Regions from separate parts of the Flavobacterium sp. 140616W15 genome, predicted to be linked through region 3. Evidence: riboswitches for the same ligand, from Rfam matches in the RefSeq annotation. Region 3 holds a riboswitch; each other region holds the start of a gene.
What was found. A riboswitch is a leader RNA that binds a small molecule or an ion and turns the genes downstream of it on or off. The one in region 3 is predicted to bind cobalamin.
Positions count from the first base shown of each region.

Region 1: it holds a riboswitch for cobalamin, as region 3 does, so the genes downstream of both, EAG11_RS06990 (TonB-dependent receptor) here and EAG11_RS05945 (cell surface protein) in region 3, are expected to answer to the same signal.
Region 2: it holds a riboswitch for cobalamin, as region 3 does, so the genes downstream of both, EAG11_RS13110 (TonB-dependent siderophore receptor) here and EAG11_RS05945 (cell surface protein) in region 3, are expected to answer to the same signal.

Region 1 is NZ_CP033068.1:1,630,893-1,638,011, forward strand. Features, by position in the region: gene EAG11_RS06975 (cell surface protein) at 1-690, opposite strand, end outside; gene EAG11_RS06980 (cell surface protein) at 866-2,161, opposite strand; gene EAG11_RS06985 (YncE family protein) at 2,172-3,317, opposite strand; gene EAG11_RS06990 (TonB-dependent receptor) at 3,314-5,362, opposite strand; cobalamin riboswitch at 5,479-5,688, opposite strand; gene EAG11_RS06995 (DUF1810 domain-containing protein) at 6,142-6,501, shown strand; gene EAG11_RS07000 (alpha/beta hydrolase family protein) at 6,632-7,119, opposite strand, start outside.
Region 2 is NZ_CP033068.1:3,038,284-3,045,402, forward strand. Features, by position in the region: gene cobU (bifunctional adenosylcobinamide kinase/adenosylcobinamide-phosphate guanylyltransferase) at 1-26, shown strand, start outside; gene cobT (nicotinate-nucleotide--dimethylbenzimidazole phosphoribosyltransferase) at 80-1,759, shown strand; gene tnpA (IS200/IS605 family transposase) at 1,773-2,213, shown strand; gene EAG11_RS13100 (adenosylcobinamide-GDP ribazoletransferase) at 2,557-3,354, shown strand; gene cobC (alpha-ribazole phosphatase) at 3,339-3,875, shown strand; cobalamin riboswitch at 3,953-4,186, shown strand; gene EAG11_RS13110 (TonB-dependent siderophore receptor) at 4,214-6,076, shown strand; gene EAG11_RS13115 (YncE family protein) at 6,081-7,119, shown strand, end outside.
Region 3 is NZ_CP033068.1:1,369,953-1,377,071, forward strand. Features, by position in the region: gene EAG11_RS05945 (cell surface protein) at 1-1,123, opposite strand, end outside; cobalamin riboswitch at 1,255-1,440, opposite strand; gene EAG11_RS05950 (type IX secretion system membrane protein PorP/SprF) at 1,718-2,647, opposite strand; gene EAG11_RS05955 (T9SS type B sorting domain-containing protein) at 2,658-6,170, opposite strand; gene EAG11_RS05960 (hypothetical protein) at 6,404-7,119, opposite strand, start outside.

The DNA of each region.
Region 1 (7,119 bases), 260 kb from region 3:
ATCTGAAAACATGTCATTGGGTCCTCCAACTACTACAGGTACACCTGCTGCTTTTTTATGATAGGTAATTTTAAAATCTTTAATTGTATTCTCTTTTGTGTGCTGGCTACCTATGATCTCGTACCATTCATCTTCGTCTGGTTTTCCATTACCATTTTTATCGTAAGCAACATATATTAATCCAGGTGCTGGCGGATTAGCTTTATCCGTTAAATCGCCTCCATATACTTTAAAATCACTTTCGCCTGGCGCATTGATAACAGTATGATCGAAACCTACAATAATAGAACCTCCAAAACCTCCCAAATCCAGCTGATACCCTACGCTGGTTTCATTAATTCTACCCAATGCAGTTCGTACTACATCATCTTTTGTAAATCCAACTTTATATAAATCGTTCGCAAACATACCCGGGGCAGGATTAAAGTCAAAAATGCTTGTTATATATGGATTGTAATTTTTAGTGTCATTGGTTACATTTACAATCGTTTTTTTACTTCCTTTTTTTCCATCCGCAGTAACATTCAATGTAAGTTCATAGGCACCTGAGTACAAGGCAATAAATCTTAAATCTTTAGAATTTCCGACAATAGAATCTGTAGTTTTGTTTAACGGATTTTTTGTTAAAACCCATTCGTAATTTGGATTTTTAACTGTTGTACTACTATTTATATTGAGCACACTAAACATAGCTACTTCATGTTTTTCTTGAAGTGTAATTTCTGTTGGTTTTATACCTTCTTCTGATTTTGTATCATCATCACTACTACTGCATCCTATAACTAAGAAGGCAAGGAATAATAAATGGGTTACTTTTTTTTCATGGGTTCTGGTTTTATAGTTTTAATTTAAAATCCTTTTTAATTTATGGTCTCGTCGGAATATTTTCTCCTAAAAGGTGCAAATCTGTTGCTCCCATTATTTCGGTAGAAGTTTCTCCGAGCCATCCTGCTTGCTGATTGAGACCATTGTAAACTTTCACAAAATCAATTCCAGGAAGGTGAATTTTATTTCCGTTTTTATCTATAGCCCAATCAATATCTATTGCTGAGTCATTGTCATTATTAGGAGCATTATCAGCATATCCGTATAAAAACGCATACTGAACAAAATAACTTCCTGTGCCGCTTTCATCAACGGCATTATCGGGTAATCTTGTACCTTTAAAAGTGATTTTATCTTGATCTTTAAGCCATTTTGGCCAATAGTCTAGTGAGTGGTTATAAGCATTGTTTTGTGCTAGATAACCTGTTTTCCCCTGATTGTCTTTCCATAATATATACTCTACATCAGTAAAAAGCACTGTTCCCGTACCACCTCCAGGAACAGGAACTTTGTTTGGATCTGGTCTATAATAAGTGATTTCATAATCCTTGATAGTTTTTTCCATTTTATGTCCTGCTCCTTCTATTTCGTACCATTCATCATCTGGAAGTCCGTTTTTATTTTTGTCGTAAGACACCATTATAACTCCCGCCTCACTGCTCCCACCTCGCATGGTTGCATCTGGATTAGGATTAGCGTCTGCCCAAAAAGCATTTCCTAACACTCTAAAATCGCGTTTGCCTTTCACATTTACAATTGTATGATCAAAACCAAAAACGATATAACCGCCAAATGCACCAAGTGAAATTAGATCTCCGTTTTTCTTGGTTAGATAGGAATTGGCTCTCGTTAAAATTTTATCAAATGTTTCTCCATCATTGGCAGCTGGTAAATCATTAATAAACTGCCCAGGTGCTGGTTTAAAATCAAATACTTTGGCGATAAAGGTTTTATATTCTTTAGCCTCTTTACTTATATGTACTTTTACTTTTTGTGTTTGTGTAGTCCCCTTATCGTTTATAATTACTGATAATTCATAAGTTCCAATTTCTGCAGCTACAAACAAGGCTTCTTTTGCTGTGGTATTTACCAAAGAATAATTATCTGATGGAGCATTTGTCATACTCCAATTGTATGTTGCATTTGTACTTGCTGTACTATTTATAGTTATTGCTAGTATGGTAGCTCTTTGTGCATTATACTCATTGTTTGCAATACCTCCTGTTGGTGGATTGCCGTTATCTGTACCATCGTCTCCACTAGAGCAATTGGTTACCAATGCTGCCGCGAGTATAAAGAATAACGCTCGGAAATGTTTTAAAGGTTTATTATACATAATTACTATTTTAGTTTTTGGTTATAAAAGCAATATGGGCAGGTATATTTCCCGCGGTAGTTTTCCATTTTAGTTTTCCCTCTGGGGTAAAGCAATAGATATAGCCTGTTACAACATAATTCTGTGCATCGGTGATGTAAATTTCTTTTGTTTCGGGATTTACCTGTAATCCATAAGGAATCATTATTTGTTTATCTGTGCCATCTGTAATTATCTTATCGCTAATTATCTTTTTGGTTTTTGTATCTAATATCCCGTAGGTTACTTTATTACTATTGGTTAGATAGCTCCATGATACGCTATAGAAATAGAGTAAATCATCTACTAAACACATTCCTAAAACTGGAATATCGAGTTGCATTTTTTTCTCATCTGTTTTAGTATCAATTACAAACAGGTTTGATGGTGTATTGTAATAATCTCCTCTGGAACTCACATAAATATCTCCTCGGCTGTCTATTTGCATACTATAAAGGTTGATACCTACATCTATCTTTTTTATTTCAGTAAAAGTTTCAAGATCTATTACAGACACTGTTCTGTCGTAATTAGGGACTCTGTAACCTCCTGAATTGGCAACATATAATTTTCCGTTACTTACCACCATTTGCTCTGGTTGATAGCCCACATTTACTTTGCGTTTAATTTCTAATGAAGTGGTATCGATTTCTGCAACAAAACCAATCTCTGCATTAGGATCAATGGCTACAGGTCCTGAATAAGAACTCACATAGGCTTTGTCTTTATAAAAAGCGACATAACGACAATTAGGAATATCAATTTTTTTGATACGTTTTGCCGACCATTTGTCGATTATTTCAACTTTATTTGAGCAATTGATTACGGCATAAACCTTATTGCCATATATTTTTATATCGTTGCCTACATCACCCAATTCTTTTATAACTGTTGGGTTTCTCTCAGAATAAATATCGGTTGTATAGTTTCCGGTTCTGTAATTAAATATATCAATACTTGCCCGGTTCATCCCCATATTCCCTTCGTTAAGGAGATAAAAACCTTCTATCTTTCCGTCACTTCTTGGTGCAGCAACACTTTTATCTGATGATGGAAAAATGGTTTCTTCTTCTCTACAAGAAGTAAAAGAAAGGGCTATAAATAAACCTAGAATTAATTGTGTAGTTATCTTTTTCATAGCGCAATGCTGATTATAAATTTCATTGTACGTCCTGGCATAGGATAATTGTATATAACCTCATACTGCTGATTAAGTACATTGTTTAGCTCTATTGTTCCTTTTATCAAATATTTACTTAAAGTAAAAGACTTTTGTACTGCTAGATCATGAGTGTACCAAGGCTGAATTTCATTGATTTTAATATTGTTTACATTACCGTTATATCGTTTTCCTACATATACAAAACTGTAGTTGAAATTCCATGTTTTATAATCAGCATTTAATATCCCAGACCCACTATGCCAAGGCGTGTAAGGTATTTGATCTCCATAAGATGATAATTCCAGTCCAGCAAATTTGGTATAATCCCTGCTTTCTGAATAAGTATAGGTAAGATTGGTAGCTAAGTTTACTTTGCCAATATGCATTCCCACATTAAGTACCGATTCTATCCCCTTCCCTTTCACCTGTCCCATATTGGTCATCATCCAACGAAATAAATTTCCTGTTGGAGCTGCTACAATTTTATCTTTGGTATTGGTGTAATAACCATCTACCTGAATAGATATTTTATCAAAGAAACTATTCTCAATGGGCAAATTATAAGTGAATCCAATATCATATTGGTTCATATATTCGGGTCTTAAAGTACTTGACCCAACCATAGTATAGTATAAATCATTAAAAGTGGGCATTCTAAAAATGCGTTTTGCAAATGCTCTTAAATTAAAATCGTAGTCTTTAAATGGGGTATATCCTATAAATAAGGCAGGAGTAAACTCTTTTTTATCAGGAGCTTTAGCGTTATATCGCACTTCCTCCTGAACATAAGTACCAACAACACTACCTAATGCTTTAAACTGCCCTAGCCTAAAGGAACTAGCCAAAGAAAATAATGCTGTATAACGTTGCGGAAAAGAAAATTGAGTCTGTATGCCTTTTCTCGTAGCATTAAGTTTATTGTATTGAAAATCGGTAGATAACGAAACATCCCATGTGGGTAATATGTTGTACATATTTACAGCTGAGAAGTATATTTCCTGCTGATAATAACTATCGTCCGATTGTGCTCCTTCGGTTACTGTTTCGCCTAATATATTCGTAGTATCTCTGGCAACATAATGCGTATAATCATAAGCATATTTTGCCTTAGCCTGAAATTTGTATTTTTTCGAAAAATCTTTAATTAGTGAGGTTTGTGCGAAGAAATTTTTATCATATTGTCTAAAACCATCAGAAAACTTATTTTCGACAATTGCTCCTGGTGCTCCCCTATCCGAATCGTAATAATATACTTTAGCGTCCCAAGATCCATTCTTCATTTTTCCGTAAAGACCTGATTCAAATCGTAGTGCTTCTATATCACTATTATGTCTTGTGGCTGTGGTATCGTAGGCTACGGAACCGTCCTGATTGTTTCTTTTGTATCTAAATTTGTATTCACCATTAGATTTTATATATTCAGAACTCACGCTCATACTTACTTTGTCACTTAATTTTTGTTCCCATCTAAAAGACGGGTTGAAATAATTTATAGACATGGTTTTAAATCGAACCAATAGATTTGTTTTTTTTCCATTTTCAAAAACAGGCCGTTTGGTTCTTAAATAAATAGTAGAAGCCGCTGCAAAGTCTTTTGCTGACTGAAAAATTTCGCTTTTTTGACCGTTGTACATGGTAAGAGATTCCATGTCATCTAAGGAGTATTTACCCAAATCAGTGACTCCGTTTTGTGCATTTCCTAGTTGTATGCCGTCATAAAAAACACCTACGTGGTGTGTTCCCATATTACGGACATCTACAGTTTTAAGTCCTCCAAGTCCTCCATAATCTTTAATTTGAGTTCCTGCAAAATAGCGTAGTGCATCTGCAACATTATGACTAGCTAAGTTTTCTAGTAATTTTCCAGAAAGACTTTGCACAGGAATTACTTCTTGATAAGGCTTAGTTTTTAGAATTACTTCTTTTAATTTACGAATACTATCATTAGATGCTTGAGAGTAAAGCAAAAATGGAGTAAATAACGTTAAAACGAATAAAGGGACTTTGTTTTTATTATACATCACTAAATAAATTATAAAAACTTATCGGGGTATAATAATGCAGAAGCATAAGAAAAAAAGCCCATTATAGAATAATAGGGTGAATTTCTTGTTCTTCAACTTTGTTCCTCGAAAGTTTTAAACTATGTGATTTTGGCAGGTCTCCTGACTTATTCTATCCTTAAAACTGCCTTCCCATTTGCTTGAGCAAACAGTGACATTAGTAACGTTTAAAGACTTATATAGAACTTACAGTAGCGGGCCTGTTCAGGATTTACACCTGATTCCCTTTTAACTATTTTAACTTAAATTATAAGAAAAAATAGACCAAAATTTTAAGCAAAGATATAACTATACTTCATAAAAAATAATTGTTATTTAATAAAATTATAATTTTTGCAATAAAATCATCAAAAATAATGTCATATCTATAATTAGCTAAAACAATAAGCTTCTTGTGTTTCTTAATTCAAATAGTGAATGCATATATGGCATTATAAAGGGATAATATAAGGCTATAATCCCTCCTATTTTGCTGTTAAATTGTTACTAAGAATTGAAGTTATTTTATACTGTAATTAAAGTAAGATATTACACTACTTTGTCATAAAACACACATTACCTGTATCTTTGATTTGGAATTACCTATATTTTTAAGTATTTTTGCACTCTTTTTTTACCCAACAAGACATTATAATGCCAAACACAAACAAAGATTTAATCCGCTTTTTAGAAGCACAAAACCATCTGTATCTTACTGCTCTTTCTGAAATAAAAAAGGGCAAAAAGAAACCCACTGGATGTGGTTTATCTTCCCTCAAATTGCAGGATTAGGTACTAGCGATACTTCTAAATACTATGCTATTCTAGATTTAAATGAAGCGGCTGAATTTGTCGCGCATCCCATCCTAGGAAAACATCTTATCGAGATTTCTGAGTTAATACTAACTTTTAAAATGAAATCTGCTGAATCAATTCTAGGAGAATTAGAAGCTAGAAAATTGAGATCTTCGATGACGCTTTTTACTTTGGTAGAAAATAGTAATCCTATTTTTCAGGAAGTATTAGATACTTTCTTTTCAGGAGAACAAGACCCGCTTACTTTGTCCATTATTAATTCAATTATAGAGGCGTCTATTGAAACAACTACACTGTTATAAAGCAGTATTACAATAGATTATTTACTCAAAAAAAACACTACGTCGTATTTGCCCACGCAAATCTGTAGTGTTTTTTTAGTTTATATAATCATATCATTTTTTATACATCAAAACAATACAATCTTCATCCTTACATTTTAGCATTATTAAAATAATTTTCAAATAATACTAACTGATTAGATAATGCTTTACTCCAGTATTCTGTGTCATGTGCTCCTGGAGATTCAATATAAAGATGTACTATTTTTTCGTTTATTAGGAGTTTATGAAAATCTCTGTTCATAGCTATCATTTGAGCATCTTCGGTACCGCAATCGAATATATAAAACTGATTTGACGCTTTCATCTGTTTCGTTTTATCAAATGTTAGGTATTGCTTTGGTAAATTTTTAAACTCACCTAAAACTTTATCCACCTGATAATTGTGGAAGCTTTCTCCAAATCGATTAAAATCCAATGCACCACAGGTGCTACCTACTATTGAAAAAGTATTTTGATATGCAATTCCGATATTTGTTGCGCCATATCCACCCATACTCCATCCTAAGATTCCTCTAGATTTTCTATTTTGTGTCGTTGGATAATTAGCATCGATATAATCAACTAATTCTTTTCCAA
Region 2 (7,119 bases), 1.7 Mb from region 3:
GAATTCCGGTAAAAATAAAAGGATAATTTGGTTATGTCCCTCTGAACCTTTGCGCCTTTGAACCTTAAAAAGAAAAAACATGAGTTATTTAGATGATATTTTAAAATCACGCCGCGATACACGCCATTTTACAAATGATGAAGTTCCTGACGAGGTTATCCAAAAAGCGTTGCAGGCAGGACATTGGGCACCTTCGGTAGGTTTGACTGATGCAACTAAATACTACATCATAAAATCTGATGGGGTTAAAAAAGCTATCAAAGATTTATTTTTAGATTATAATAAAAAAGCAGAATCATTAACTGATGATGAGCACCAAAAAGAACATTATAAATCCTTAAAACTAGAGGCCATTGAGGAAGCTCCGATTGGGATGATTATTGCGTATGATCGCTCGGTACTGAACAACTTTACTATAGGAACTGTTGGTAGTAATGAAGCGGTAAAATTTAGCTCGGTTTGTGCTGCCCAAAATATATGGTTATCACTTACGGAACAAGGTTACGGTATGGGTTGGGTTTCTATATTAAACTATTATCAGTTCAAGAAAATAATTGACTTACCCGAAAACATAGAGCCACTAGGCTATTTTTGCATTGGAAAACCCGCAACGAACTATGACAATCAACCGATGTTGCAACAATTGAACTGGAAACAGAAATCAGAAACTTTTGATTGCATCGAAATTAAAACTATAAATGAGAGTTTTGCTCCGAAATTAGATTTAGAAAATCAATCGAAAATTGAAATTACTGCTTCTTTCAAAGAATCACTACAACATAAAATTGACTCAAAAACGAAACCTCTTGGTTCTTTGGGTATTTTAGAAAAATTAGCATTCCAAATCGGGACTGTTTTTCAGACTTTGAATCCTGAGATTATAAAACCTAATATCGTTGTTTTTGCCGCAGATCACGGAATTGCCAATCATGGTGTAAGCGCGTATCCGCAAGACGTTACCCGACAAATGGTCGGTAATTTTCTTGAAGGTGGAGCAGCAATTAATGTGTTTTGTAAACAAAACAATATTGAACTTTCTATCGTAGATGCTGGTATAAATTATGATTTCCCTACCAATGCCAATTTAATTAATGCTAAAATTGCTAAAGGAACTCAGTCCTTTTTACATGTTCCCGCAATGAGCGAAACTGAACTACAATTATGTTTCTTAAAAGGATCTGAAATTGTTGATTCTATTGCAAAAACAGGAAGTAATTGTATTGGGTTTGGCGAAATGGGTATTGGGAATACCTCTACAGCTTCTGTCTTGATGAGTGTTTTAACTAGTTTCTCTATTAAGGAATGTGTGGGAAAAGGAACTGGAGTTGATGATGCTAAACTAAATGAGAAACAGGAAATCTTAAAAAAAGCTATCGAAAATTATTCTGGTCAAGCCGAATTAAAAGAGCAACTAGCTTATTTTGGTGGTTTTGAAATCATGCAGATGGCTGGCGGGATGTTAGCCGCTTATAAAAACAACATGCTTATTCTTGTAGATGGTTTTATTTGTACTGTCGCCTTTTTAATTGCCTTTAAAATAAATCCTGACATTAAAAAGAATGCAATTTTCTGTCATTCTTCGGCTGAACAAGGACATCAGAAATTATTAGATCATCTTGAGGCCAAATCGGTTTTACAACTTGATTTACGCTTAGGCGAAGGAACTGGTTGTGCCATTGCTTTACCAATATTACAATCGGCAGTGTCTTTTCTTAACGAAATGGCTACTTTTGAGAATGCTGGGATTAGTAATAAGTAAGAGTTTAAAAATTATGCCATTTATAAAAGTATATATACACTTAGTTTGGAGTACTAAAAATAGAGTTCCCTATTTAGATTCTGCAGAATTGCGTCAAAAAGTCTGGCAACATATAAGAGAGAATGCAAAAGAAAAAGGAATTTATATTGATTTTATAAATGGATATTCAGACCATTGCCATTGCCTTATTTCATTAGGCGTAGACCAAAACATCCAAAAAACAATACAATTACTAAAAGGAGAGTCTTCGTTTTGGATTAATAAAAACCAATTAACTAAAGAAAAATTTGAATGGCAAGATGAGTATTTTGCAGTTTCTGTTTCTGAATCTATTATTGATAGAGTAAGAGACTATATTAAAAATCAAGAAATACATCATACTAAAAAAACACTTCAGGAAGAATATAATGAGTTTATTCTCAAGTATGGATTTCAGAAAACAAATAATAAATAAAGATTTGGCTAAAGCCAATAACATAACAAATTTCGTATCCTCCAGATAAATCTGGAGGCAATTCAATTTCTAAGATTGTCAATAAAATAAAATAACAATCTTAGAAATTGAATTGCCAACATCTTTAGATGTTGTTTTATTAAATGACAAACAAATTGGCTTTAGCCAAATACTTAATAGCAGCATGATTTTAATAAATATACTCCAAAGTAACCTAACAAAAGCATCAATACATAAAAACAAATTTTATAGACAATCTAAATATTGAATTGCCAACATCTTTAGATGTTCGTTAACAATAGGTTAATCATATTGGCTTTAGCCAAATAAACAAAATCATTAAATGAAAAAACAACTCCATATATTTTTTACTGCATTAATGTTCTACACAAGGATTCCTTGTCCTAAAAACATCGATCATAATCCTGATTATCTTAATAAAGCAAGTCGTTATTTCCCTTTGATAGGTTGGATTGTTGGAGGGATTTCTTTTCTGGCTTTTTATGGAGCTTCATTTTTAGTATCATTATTTGCTGCAGTAATTATAGGAATGATTGCTGGAATCTTGACTACAGGAGCATTTCATGAGGATGGTTTTGCGGATGTTTGTGACGGTTTTGGTGGCGGTTGGACCAAAGAAAAAATCTTACTTATCATGAAAGATAGTGCCATTGGAGCGTATGGAGCTATTGGCGTTGTATTATTATTTTTATTGAAATTTCAATTACTTTCAGAACTAGTAACAACAGAAATAATTACAAACCAGAAATCAACATTCACAATTTTATTATTATTTATTGCAGGACATTCTATTAGTCGTTTGGTGGCTATAAGCATTGTATTTACTCATGAATATTCTCGTGAAGATGCTTCAAGCAAAAGTAAACCAATCGCTAAAAGTTTTAGCTGGAAAGAAGTTGTAGGCTCTTTCTTTTTTGGTTTATTACCTCTTTTAGTTCTTTCTTATTTTCAGTACCAAATACTGTTGGTCATACTCCCAGTCTTTCTTGCTCGTTATTTCTTAGCTCGTTATTTCCAAAAATGGATTGATGGTTATACAGGAGATTGCCTAGGTGCCACACAACAAGTTTGCGAAGTTATTTTTTACTTAAGTGTTATAGCAATATGGAAATTTATTTAGTTCGCCATACCGAAACTGTTTGCGAAAAAGGAATTTGTTACGGTCAAACCGATGTAGATATTGCTGAACCTTACGATTTGATTTTTGATAACATCGCAAAGCAATTGCCTGGTGATGCAATCTTATATTCTAGTCCATTGAAACGTTGTGCATTACTTGCTAAACATATCCAAAAAGAAACCAAAATTTCAAACTACCAAGAAGACAAACGCTTGATGGAAATGAATTTTGGCGATTGGGAAATGAAAAATTGGAATGAAATTGCTCAAGAAGATTTAAATCCGTGGATGGAAGATTTCGTAAATATTCGAGTTCCAAACGGAGAATCTTTTATTGATTTACATCAAAGGGTAACTCATTTTATAGAAAACGAAATACTTATCAAAAAACCATCAAAGGCAATTATAATTACACATGCTGGAGTTATTCGAAGCATTTTATGTCTTTTGAATTCACTTCCTTTAAAAGATGCTTTTCAAAACAAAGTCGATTTTGGACAGGTTATAAAAATTACAATATAAAACTATAAACGAAACCTTCGATTTACATTCTGGGTTAAAGTCTAAACAAAATTGATTTTTAAGCATTTTTAACTTTATATTTGTAGCCACATTAAGGTTGTGCCATATTTATTAGACACATTAAAAGGGAATCAAGTAATTGAAGTTTGAAATTATCAAAATCAACATTCGTAAATCTTGAGCTGTACCCGCAACTGTAAACTTAGTTCCGAAAGGAATGCTTGTTGTTAACTACAAAACCACTGTTTTAAAACGGGAAGGAAAACAACAAGACGTAAGCCAGGAGACCTGCCTTTGTTAACAAATATCGAACTCTCGGGAAAAAGAGTTTAGAAATTATGACATTACAAAAGTTATACATCTGTCTTTCACTCTTAGCTTGCCAATTTATTTTGGCACAAAATGATTCTATAACAAAATTAAAAGAAGTTATAGTTTCAGATACTAACCTCAAGAAATACTCAGACTCACAATCGGTTCAATTACTTAATGATTCTATTATTAATAAAAACCAAGCATCCTTAACATCTCTTTTAAATTATAACACTGTTATTTACTTTAAGGAAAATGGACTAGGAATGACTTCTGCACCTTCTTTTAGAGGAACGACAGGCGCCCAAACTGCAGTTATTTGGAACGGAATAAACATCAATTCTCAATTTTTAGGTCAAGCAGATTTTAATACAATTGGAACTAGAGATTTCAACTCTATTGCTGTAAAAGCCGGAGGAGGAAGTGTATTATATGGAAGTGGCGCAATAGGCGGAAGTATTCACTTAAATAATGACATACGTTTTAAAAAGGATTTTTCTAACCATTTGTTTCTCAGTGGAGGCAGTTATGATACTTATAGCACAAATTATCGTGCTAACGTTTCGTCCGACAAATACAGCATTCAAGTTAATATTTCCAGAAATAGTTCTGATAATGATTTTAAATACCCTGGAACTACTGATCAAAAAAACATTAATGGTGCATACTATAACACGAGTATGAATACAACATTTGGTTATAAAATAGACTCTAAAAACTCCTTGAAATTATATAGTCAGTTTTATGATGCAGAGCGTCATTTTTCTTTGACTTCTCCAAACGCTACCAAAACAAAATATAATGACTTTAACACTCGTAATCTTTTAGAATGGGAGAATACATTTAATCGGTTTACTTCTAAATTAAGGATGGCACATATTGGAGAATCTTATAAATATTTCCCAAGTATTACCTCCGATTTTTATACTTATGGAAAAGTTGAAACTTCTATTATAAAATATGATTTAGCTTTTGATGTAAATGACAAGATTAAACTGAATTCTATCATTGATTATAATCGTAATAAAGGATATGGCTCTAGTATAAATAATGTAAAAAGGCAAGTTGGTTCTGCTAGTTTATTATTACAGCATTTCGTAACTGACAAATGGGATTACACAGCTAGTATTCGTCAGGAATTAACAGATAATTATGGAAATCCTTTTCTTTTTTCTTTAGGAACAAGGTATCAATTTACAGATTTTTATCGCATAAAATTAAACGCTTCTAAGAATTTCAGAATGCCTACTTACAACGATTTATTTTGGGAAGGAAGTGGTAACCCTGATTTAAAGCCTGAAACTTCTTATCAGGGAGAAATCGGCAACGAGTTTTTTACAAAAAAATTCTCATTATCTGTAACTATGTATTACAATTCGATAAAAGATTTATTACGTTGGGTACCATCCCAAGGTGGTGGTGATAACTGGTCTCCAGAAAACACAAGCAGAGTAAGAGCTTATGGTGCTGAAGTACTTTTAGAATGGAGAACAAAAATAGAAAATCATAATTTCACACTTAACGGAACCTATGCCTATACTGTTTCAGAAAGCAAGCAATTAATTAAAGGCGAATTATTTTATAAACAACTTATATATGTCCCTTATCATAAATTAACTGGATCTGTTTCTTACAATTGGAAAAAAGTTTCTTCTTACTTTCAATACTTATATAACGGAGAAGCATTTAGCACTCCTTTTAATAATCCTGCTACCAAAGTGAAACCTTATAACGTTGGTAATCTAGGAATTGATTATGACTTAGGAAAAAAGAACAGTTACAAAATTGGATTACAAATACTGAATATCTGGAACGAAGATTACCAACCAGTTATTGGAAGACAAATGCCTGGAAGAAATTACACCATATATATAAACCTTAACTTTTAATACCATGAAAAAATTTAATAAGCTATTTTTAGCTGTCATTGTAAGCGCTACATTTTTTGCATCTTGTAGTAATGACGACGATACCATTACTCCAGAACCAGAACCTGCACCACGTGGAAATTACGAAGGAGGACTATTTATTATCGAAGAAGGTGTTTTTGAAAAAGTAAATGGATCTATTTCCTATTTATCAGACGACTTAAAACTCGGGAAAAATGTTTTTTCTTTAGTTAATGAAGGTAAAAATATTAAAGATGCTCCTCAAAGCATTGGTTTTAATGGTGATTATGCTTACATCATTGTAAATAGAGGAAATAAAATTGAAGTAGTTAACCGAAATACATTTAAAAGTATTGCTACAATCAACACAAAGATAAATAGCCCAAGATATATTGCATTTGCAAATGGAAAAGGATTTATTACAAACTGGGGTAACCCAGTAGACCCTTCAGATGATTATGTAGCTGTCATTGATTTAACAACAAATAAAGTTACATCAACAATTCCTGTTGTTGAAGGTCCTGAGCAAATAATCGAAAATGACAACAAACTTTATGTAGCTCACAAAGGTGGTTGGGGCCAAGGAAACTCATTATCTATTATCGACGCTAGTAATAATACAGTTACAAAAAACTTTGCAGTAGGAGACGTACCTAGTTCATTAGTAAAAGATAATGGCACTTTATATGTTTTATGTAATGGACGACCATCATACGTTTCACCTGAAACAACTGGTAAATTAGTAAAAATTAACATGAGTAACAATACCGTTTCATCTACAATTGATTTTCCTGGCATCACTCATCCTAGCTTCTTAGCTATTGAAAACAACAAACTGTATTATACTGTTGGAAATAATATCTATGCTGCATCAACAAGCACAACAACGTTACCAACTACAGAAATATTTAAAGCAAAAGAAGTTAGTGCTCTTTATGGCTTTGCAGTAAAAAACAACAATATATATATTGCTGATGCAGTAAATTTTCAAGACCCTGGAGATGTTTATATTTATTCTTTAACAGGAGTTTTATCTAATGAAT
Region 3 (7,119 bases):
TAACGAAATCTATCCCAGGAAGTTTTACATATTTTCCATCTTTATCAACAGCCCAAGAGATATCAATATTAGATCCTTCATCATTATTTGGTGCATTATCAGCATATCCAAAGTCAAATGATTTACCAACCCAATAGTTTCCAGTACCGCTCTGATCGTAAAAATTGTTCTCGATTTTTGTGCCTGTTAAACTATATGAACCCTCAGAGATCCATAGTGGATAATAACTTTGAGCATGAAATGCACTTTGTGTTTTATAACCAGAATTCCCAAGATTATCTTGCCATTTAATATATTCTATGTTAGTTTGCCAAAATTCATCTCCAGCAACTGGTGGTTTGTTAGCATCAGGTTTAAAATAAGTAATGGTATAATTATTTACTGTAGTATTTTTAAAATATTCACTTCCTGCAATCTCATACCATTCATCTGCATCAGGTTTTCCATTTTTATTTTTATCATAAGCTACTAGAATAATCCCAGGTTCGCAAGATCCTGAGCGCGCTTCATTGGCTTCACTTCCCCAAAAGGCATTCCCTAAAATTTTAAAATCTCTTCCATCCATATTCGGAATTGTATGATCAAAACCAAATACGACGTAACCTCCAAATCCACCTAGTGAAATCATGCTTGCTTTTGATCCAACAAGGGCTTTTTTGGCTGTATTAATCAGGTTTGCTTCTGTATTTCCGGGTGAATATTCTGGAATCTCGTTAGTAAACTGACCAACTGCAGGACGGAAATCGAATACATTTGAGATGTATTTGCTATAATTCACAGGTTCTTTTGTTACATTGATTGCAGAAGTATATGTATTTACAACTCCATTGGTTTCTACTTTCAAAGTCAAAGGATAGTTCTTTAAATAAGGGCTAATGAAATCCAACTGCGAACTCTGAGAAATTATAGAATCATTAATACTCCATGTAAGTTTTGAATGGCTAGGCAGATTCGGAACAATGTTAAGAACATTAAAGCGGTTCACAGTGTATGATCCTGTGAGTACTTCAGTAGGATTTATAATTTCCTGATTTTCATCTTTATCAGAATCACATGCTATAAAACCTAGCAATAGAATCGATAGAAAAGTCAATTTTAAAATTTTAGAAGGATTTTTTTCCATATTTAATTGTGATTTATTTGAATAAAAAAGCAAATAATTACAACGCTTATGGAAATACAGAGGAATGATGGTACTGCCCGCATTTAAGCACACAAAACCAGCATTGTCCTTAGCTTTATTCCACGAAAGCGTCAAACATTATATTATCTGGCAGGTCTTCTGACTTACTCCATTTTTGAAATCCTTCCCATTAAATAACAGTGGATATATTTTTCAAAAACTTCTATGTGGAGCATACAGCAGCGGGTCTGTTTCGGATTCTCACCGAATTCCCTATTAAGTGCTTTTTATGGCGCACCAGATTGCGGCAAATGTATAGAAAATATAAATAGAAACAATTTTAAGCAAAATTACCAAACTAGTATTCTCATGGCTTTTGAACGCATTAGATATAGTTAGATTGGGATTATTTCAGTAAAGCGTTTTTTAAATTGGAATAATTTATTTTTTTATGAATTTAGATATCAAAAAATAAAACAAAAGAGATTTGTGTTTGTGTAATCATAAAAATAGACCTGTGACTATTATTTGATTGAGTGTATACAAATAGAATGCTGAAAAGGACTAATATCTTTTTTATGCTATTGTTTTTGTTTAATTTACACATTTACAATTGCTTACCCTGTTACTAAAATCAAATCCAACAGTTATCATATGGGTACCCGAATTATGATTTTGAAGTTGATTCAGGCTAATATTAAATGAGTAAGCGGCATAAAATCTATTTTGTCTAAATCCCACTAGGGGCGCAATAGAGTTAGGTTTAAACGACTGATCGGCTAATAGTCTTGCGCTTATACCTGCCCAAATATAATTATTGCCAGTCATTTTTCGAATTTTAAGATTAAGATCAAGACTGGAACGTCCATCACTTTCGTACAATTGATACAAAATAGAAGGTTCGTATTCTATAGAAGTAAATTTATTTTTCAAAAGAAAACCAGTATATAAATAGTAATTTCTAATATTTGTAGGCTCTTTTAAAATCGTTGGCTTTATTGACTTATCTAAAATATTTGCAGCATTAAAACTGATAAAAAAATTTTCTAAACGATACAAAAAGCTTAAATCAAAGTTTGAATTATTCACATTATAAGATTGAACACTTGGATCTGATGTGATAATATCAGATGCATCAATATTGAAATTAGTAAATTTATAAGAGAGTCCGAATGAAAGAAACTGATTATTATATTCCGATAAAGTAATATGATGAGCATAAGTTATTTGACCTCCTTTTTGAGAAGTGTTTCTGTTTTTATCATTAAAGAATACAGCTCCAAGTCCTGAGCGATCTCCTATCCTGACATCAAAAGACAGGGACTGCGTTTGTGGAGCATCTTTTACACCTAACCACTGTGTTTCTCCAGTGAAGCGTATTTTATAAAAATCTCCAATTCCGGCATAGGCTCCGGCAATTACATATGGATTATCTGCTAAATATTGACTGGTTGGCGGGAGTTGTAATTCTTGCCCATAAACAGGAAGACCAATTATTATAAAAAGCAATATTATTTTTTTCATCTTTCTTATTTTATCTAAATAAAGTCATTCCACCTATTAATTCTCTCCTGTCTTTGTCATTGTTTGTTTTAATAACATACCAATAATCCCCCATAGGCAAGGGTTTTCCTTGATATGTGCCATCCCATCCCATTGTTGTATTTCCTTTAAAACTGGTAATTAATCGTTGGTACCTATCAAATATTAAAACCTCTAAATCGGGATAATCTTCGATTCTTGTTGGATACCAATAGTCATTACTTCCGTTTCCATCGGGAGAGAAAAATTTTGGAAATTCGATTCCGGCATAGTCTAAATAGACAGTTTGAGTAGAGAAGCAACCTTTAATGTCTTTTACATAAATGGTATAGTTTCCAGAATGATCAATCTTAAAGACTGGATCAGATATATAATTATTAGGGGTGTTAATGCTGTATTGATAGGGAGCTTTACCGCCATAACCTGTTATTAAAAATTGATTTACTGCTGTTTCTGAAAAGGTAAAATCAGGATTTTCAATATCTTGTGTAACTAAAACAGTATCGCTTGAAGAGCATCCCAAAGCAATGTTTGTAACCGTTAAAGTATAAATTCCGCTGGAACTTACAACAGGGGTTAATGTGTTGGCTCCACTGACAATCGTTCCGCCAGTCCATAAATAAGTAACATTAGTACTCTCAGAGCCAGTACCATTTAACTTTATTGTTGGTTGAGTACAGCTAATTATGCCTGGACTGCCAGCTTTAGCATTAGGAGCAGTTTGCGTGTTTAGTGTTACAGTGGCTGTGGCGGTTAAGGTACATGGAGCTGTCGCATTTACAGTATAGGTATAAATAGTTCCAATAGCAGACCAAGTACCACCAGCATTGGGTGTTCCTCCAAGTTGAGCAAACAATTGCGCATGCGTAGGGACAGAATCAGAACACAAAGTTAAAATTCCGTTAGTTCCTGCATTAGGAGCTGTTTGTGTGTTTAGTGTTACAGTTGCTGTGGCGGTTAAGGTACAGGGAGCTGTCGCATTTACAGTATAGGTATAAATATTCCCAATAGCAGACCAAGTACCACCAGTATCGGGTGTTCCTCCAAGTTGAGCAAACAATTGGGCATGCGTAGGGACAGAACCAGAACACAATGTCAAAATCCCGTTAGTTCCTGCATTAGGAGCTGTTTGTGTGTTTAGTGTTACTGTGGCTGTGGCGGTTAAGGTACAGGGAGCTATTGCATTTACAGTATAGGTATAAATATTCCCAATAGCAGACCAAGTACCACCAGTATCGGGTGTTCCTCCAAGTTGAGCAAACAATTGCGCATGAGTAGGAACAGAATCAGAACACAAAGTCAAAACTCCGTTTGTTCCTGCATTAGGAGCAGTTTGTGTGTTTAGCGTTACAGTAGCTTTGGCGGTTAAGGTACACGGAGCTGTCGCATTTACAGTATAGGTATAAATATTCCCAATAGTTGACCAAGTACCACCAGCATCGGGTGTTCCTCCTAGTTGAGCAAATAATTGGGCATGCGTAGGGACAGAACCAGAACACAATGTCAAAATTCCGTTAGTTCCTGCATTAGGAGCTGTTTGTGTGTTTAGTGTTACTGTGGCTGTGGCGGTTAAGGTACACGGAGCTGTCGCATTTACAGTATAGGTATAAATAGTTCCAATAGCAGACCAAGTACCACCAGTATCGGGTGTTCCTCCAAGTTGAGCAAACAATTGCGCATGCGTAGGGACAGATCCTGAGCACAATGTCAGAACTCCGTTTGTTCCTGCATTAGGAGCAGTTTGTGTGTTTAGCGTTACAGTAGCTGTGGCAGTTAAGGTACAGGGAGCTGTCGCATTTACAGTATAGGTATAAATAGTTCCAATAGCAGACCAAGTACCACCAGCATCGGGTGTTCCTCCAAGTTGAGCAAACAATTGCGCATGAGTAGGGACAGATCCTGAGCATAATGTCAGAACTCCGTTAGTTCCTGCATTAGGAGCAGTTTGCGTGTTTAGTGTTACAGTGGCAGAAGCGGTTAAAGTACAGGGAGCTGTCGCATTTACAGTATAGGTATAAATATTCCCAATAGCAGACCAAGTACCACCAGCATCGGGTGTTCCTCCAAGTTGAGCAAACAATTGCGCATGAGTAGGGACAGATCCTGAGCACAATTTCAAAACTCCGTTAGTTCCTGTATTAGGAGCTTTTTGTATGGTAATGGTTTTAGTTACTCCAGTTATAATTTGACTACAGATACCATCTGTACTATTTGTTAAATTCAAAGTTGTATTTGAGGTTGGTGATGGAATCGTTACCGTTACTGAGCCCGTAGTTCCTATTACAGCAGTTCCAGAAATAGCTCCAGTATAGCTTACAAGATCTCCCGTTGTTCCTGTTATTGTAAAAATAGCATCTGACCCTGCACAAATGGAGTTAAGACTGGTTAAAGTTGGAACTGTTAGTAATGAATAGGCTCCTGTGACTGTAACTATTGCAGGAAGCGAATTACAACCTCCATTAGCAGTATTGGTTACCATTAAATTATAAGTTCCTGCTGAGCTAACAATTGGATTTAGTGTTGTTGCTCCACTAACGATTGTACCATCGGTAGTAGTCCATTTATAGTCAATACCTGCACCGGTTGTCGAACCAGTACCGTCTAATGTAACAGAAGGGCTGCTACAGGTAATTACTGCAGTGTTAATGGCTTTTGCTATTGGAATAGAACAAATAGGCGCTGTATTTGTCTGACAGGTTTTGCTTTCGACTTCAAAGCAAGTATTAGAAGCTCCTATAGGAATTATAGAAAACAAGACATTATCTGAAGGCTGTAATGAGGTTACATCATAGGTTAACACGTTACCAATAGTTCCAATGTTTTGTACTGGGTTCGTATTCACCTGATAAGAAACAGAATAATCAGTAGCACCTGAAACAGCTTCCCAATTAAACGTTATAGTACTTTGCGTTTGAGTGCCACAGGTAATTTTAGGCTTTATTATTGAATTTACAACAACTTCTATCTGCTTTTTTTTGATTATATCTGTAACACCATCACAATCTTTACTGGTACAGGTCACTTCATAAGTGCCTGCGTTTATGGCTTGTGCGTTTGTAATGTTTGGATTTTGAATTGCGCTAGTAAAGCCATTTGGACCTGTCCATGAATACGTAGTGCCAGATGGGAGTGTACCATTTACGCTTAGATTGATAGTCTTATTTGCACAAAAAGAAGCTGGTGTAATAACAGCGGGATCAAGAACAACAGCTGGGGTAACTGTCAGATTTTTGGTTCTTGTAATTAAGCAGTCGAAAGAACTGATTTCTAAAGTATAAAGACCCGCATCTGCAGGCGTAACAGCAGAGATAGTATATTTTTTTGAAGTAGAAACTACCGTTCCTAAAGGATTTATCCATTTGTAGGTAATTCTGGAGTCGGTATCCAAATAATCCGGGAAATTATTTTTTATTGTAAAATCGGCTGGGTATCCTTCACACAATACATCAGGCATGGACTCGGTATAAAGAATATCATCAAAATCATCTAGATTAAACAAGAACATTTGTACTCCAGAAACAGTACTACCATATGTGATATTTCTAAAGTCAATTTTTTGAGGCTTTGAACAATCATTATTGACATAAATAGCGTGTACTTTTCCAGGTTTAGAATAGCGTGTATCTGTTCTTCCTGCTTTAAACTGAGTTTGAGTTTCAGGAATAGAGGTCCATAAACGAGGAGCGATAAGAGTACCATTATTTATAGTAATAGCGGCTTCTTCACCTGTTAATGGAGTTACTTTATTTTTTGTTCTACATACATTTTACCTAGAACGGGAGAATCACTATTATTTCTTACACCAGCATACAAACCGTCTTTATTGATGAATCCGTTACCATGCAGCCGATAGTATTTACCTTTAACAGCCCCTGCAGATTGAAATTCAATATTATAAATGTATAAACCGGTTGTTTGTATTTTATAAATAATTCTGTCTGCATTAAGTCCCAATCCGTTGTACCAGCTTCCATCATTTATTCCACCATTTGTGATGGCGGGATCCGCAGAAGAGGTGTACAGTCCATGACCGTCTATCCCTGTTGGAAAACAGGGGGTACCCGTTAAAGAAGGAGGTAAGCACGGGCCTTGATTCGGTCCATAAAATCCTGAATCATTGTTTCTGAAATTTAGAGTATTGCTAACGGTTCCAGTGGTATAATTTACGATATTAATTTTTCCAGGTAAATTATTAAGCTGATGAAACCAGCGTTGGGTTATATTTCCAGAAGCATCTAGTTTGTCCCATGACCATTCATTTGCTCCTGGTAAATTTTGAGTTTCAATCAAGTGAATTCTATTGTCATGTGACATATCTCTTGGGCCGGCAGCGCCTTGAAAACTGAGCATATGCACTTTTTTCCCAGGTACTACTTTACAGTCTAAGATTCGTTGTTTGTCTATCCATAAACTCGTTTCTTTCTCTTCAATCTTAGGGAGAGTTGTCTTAAAAA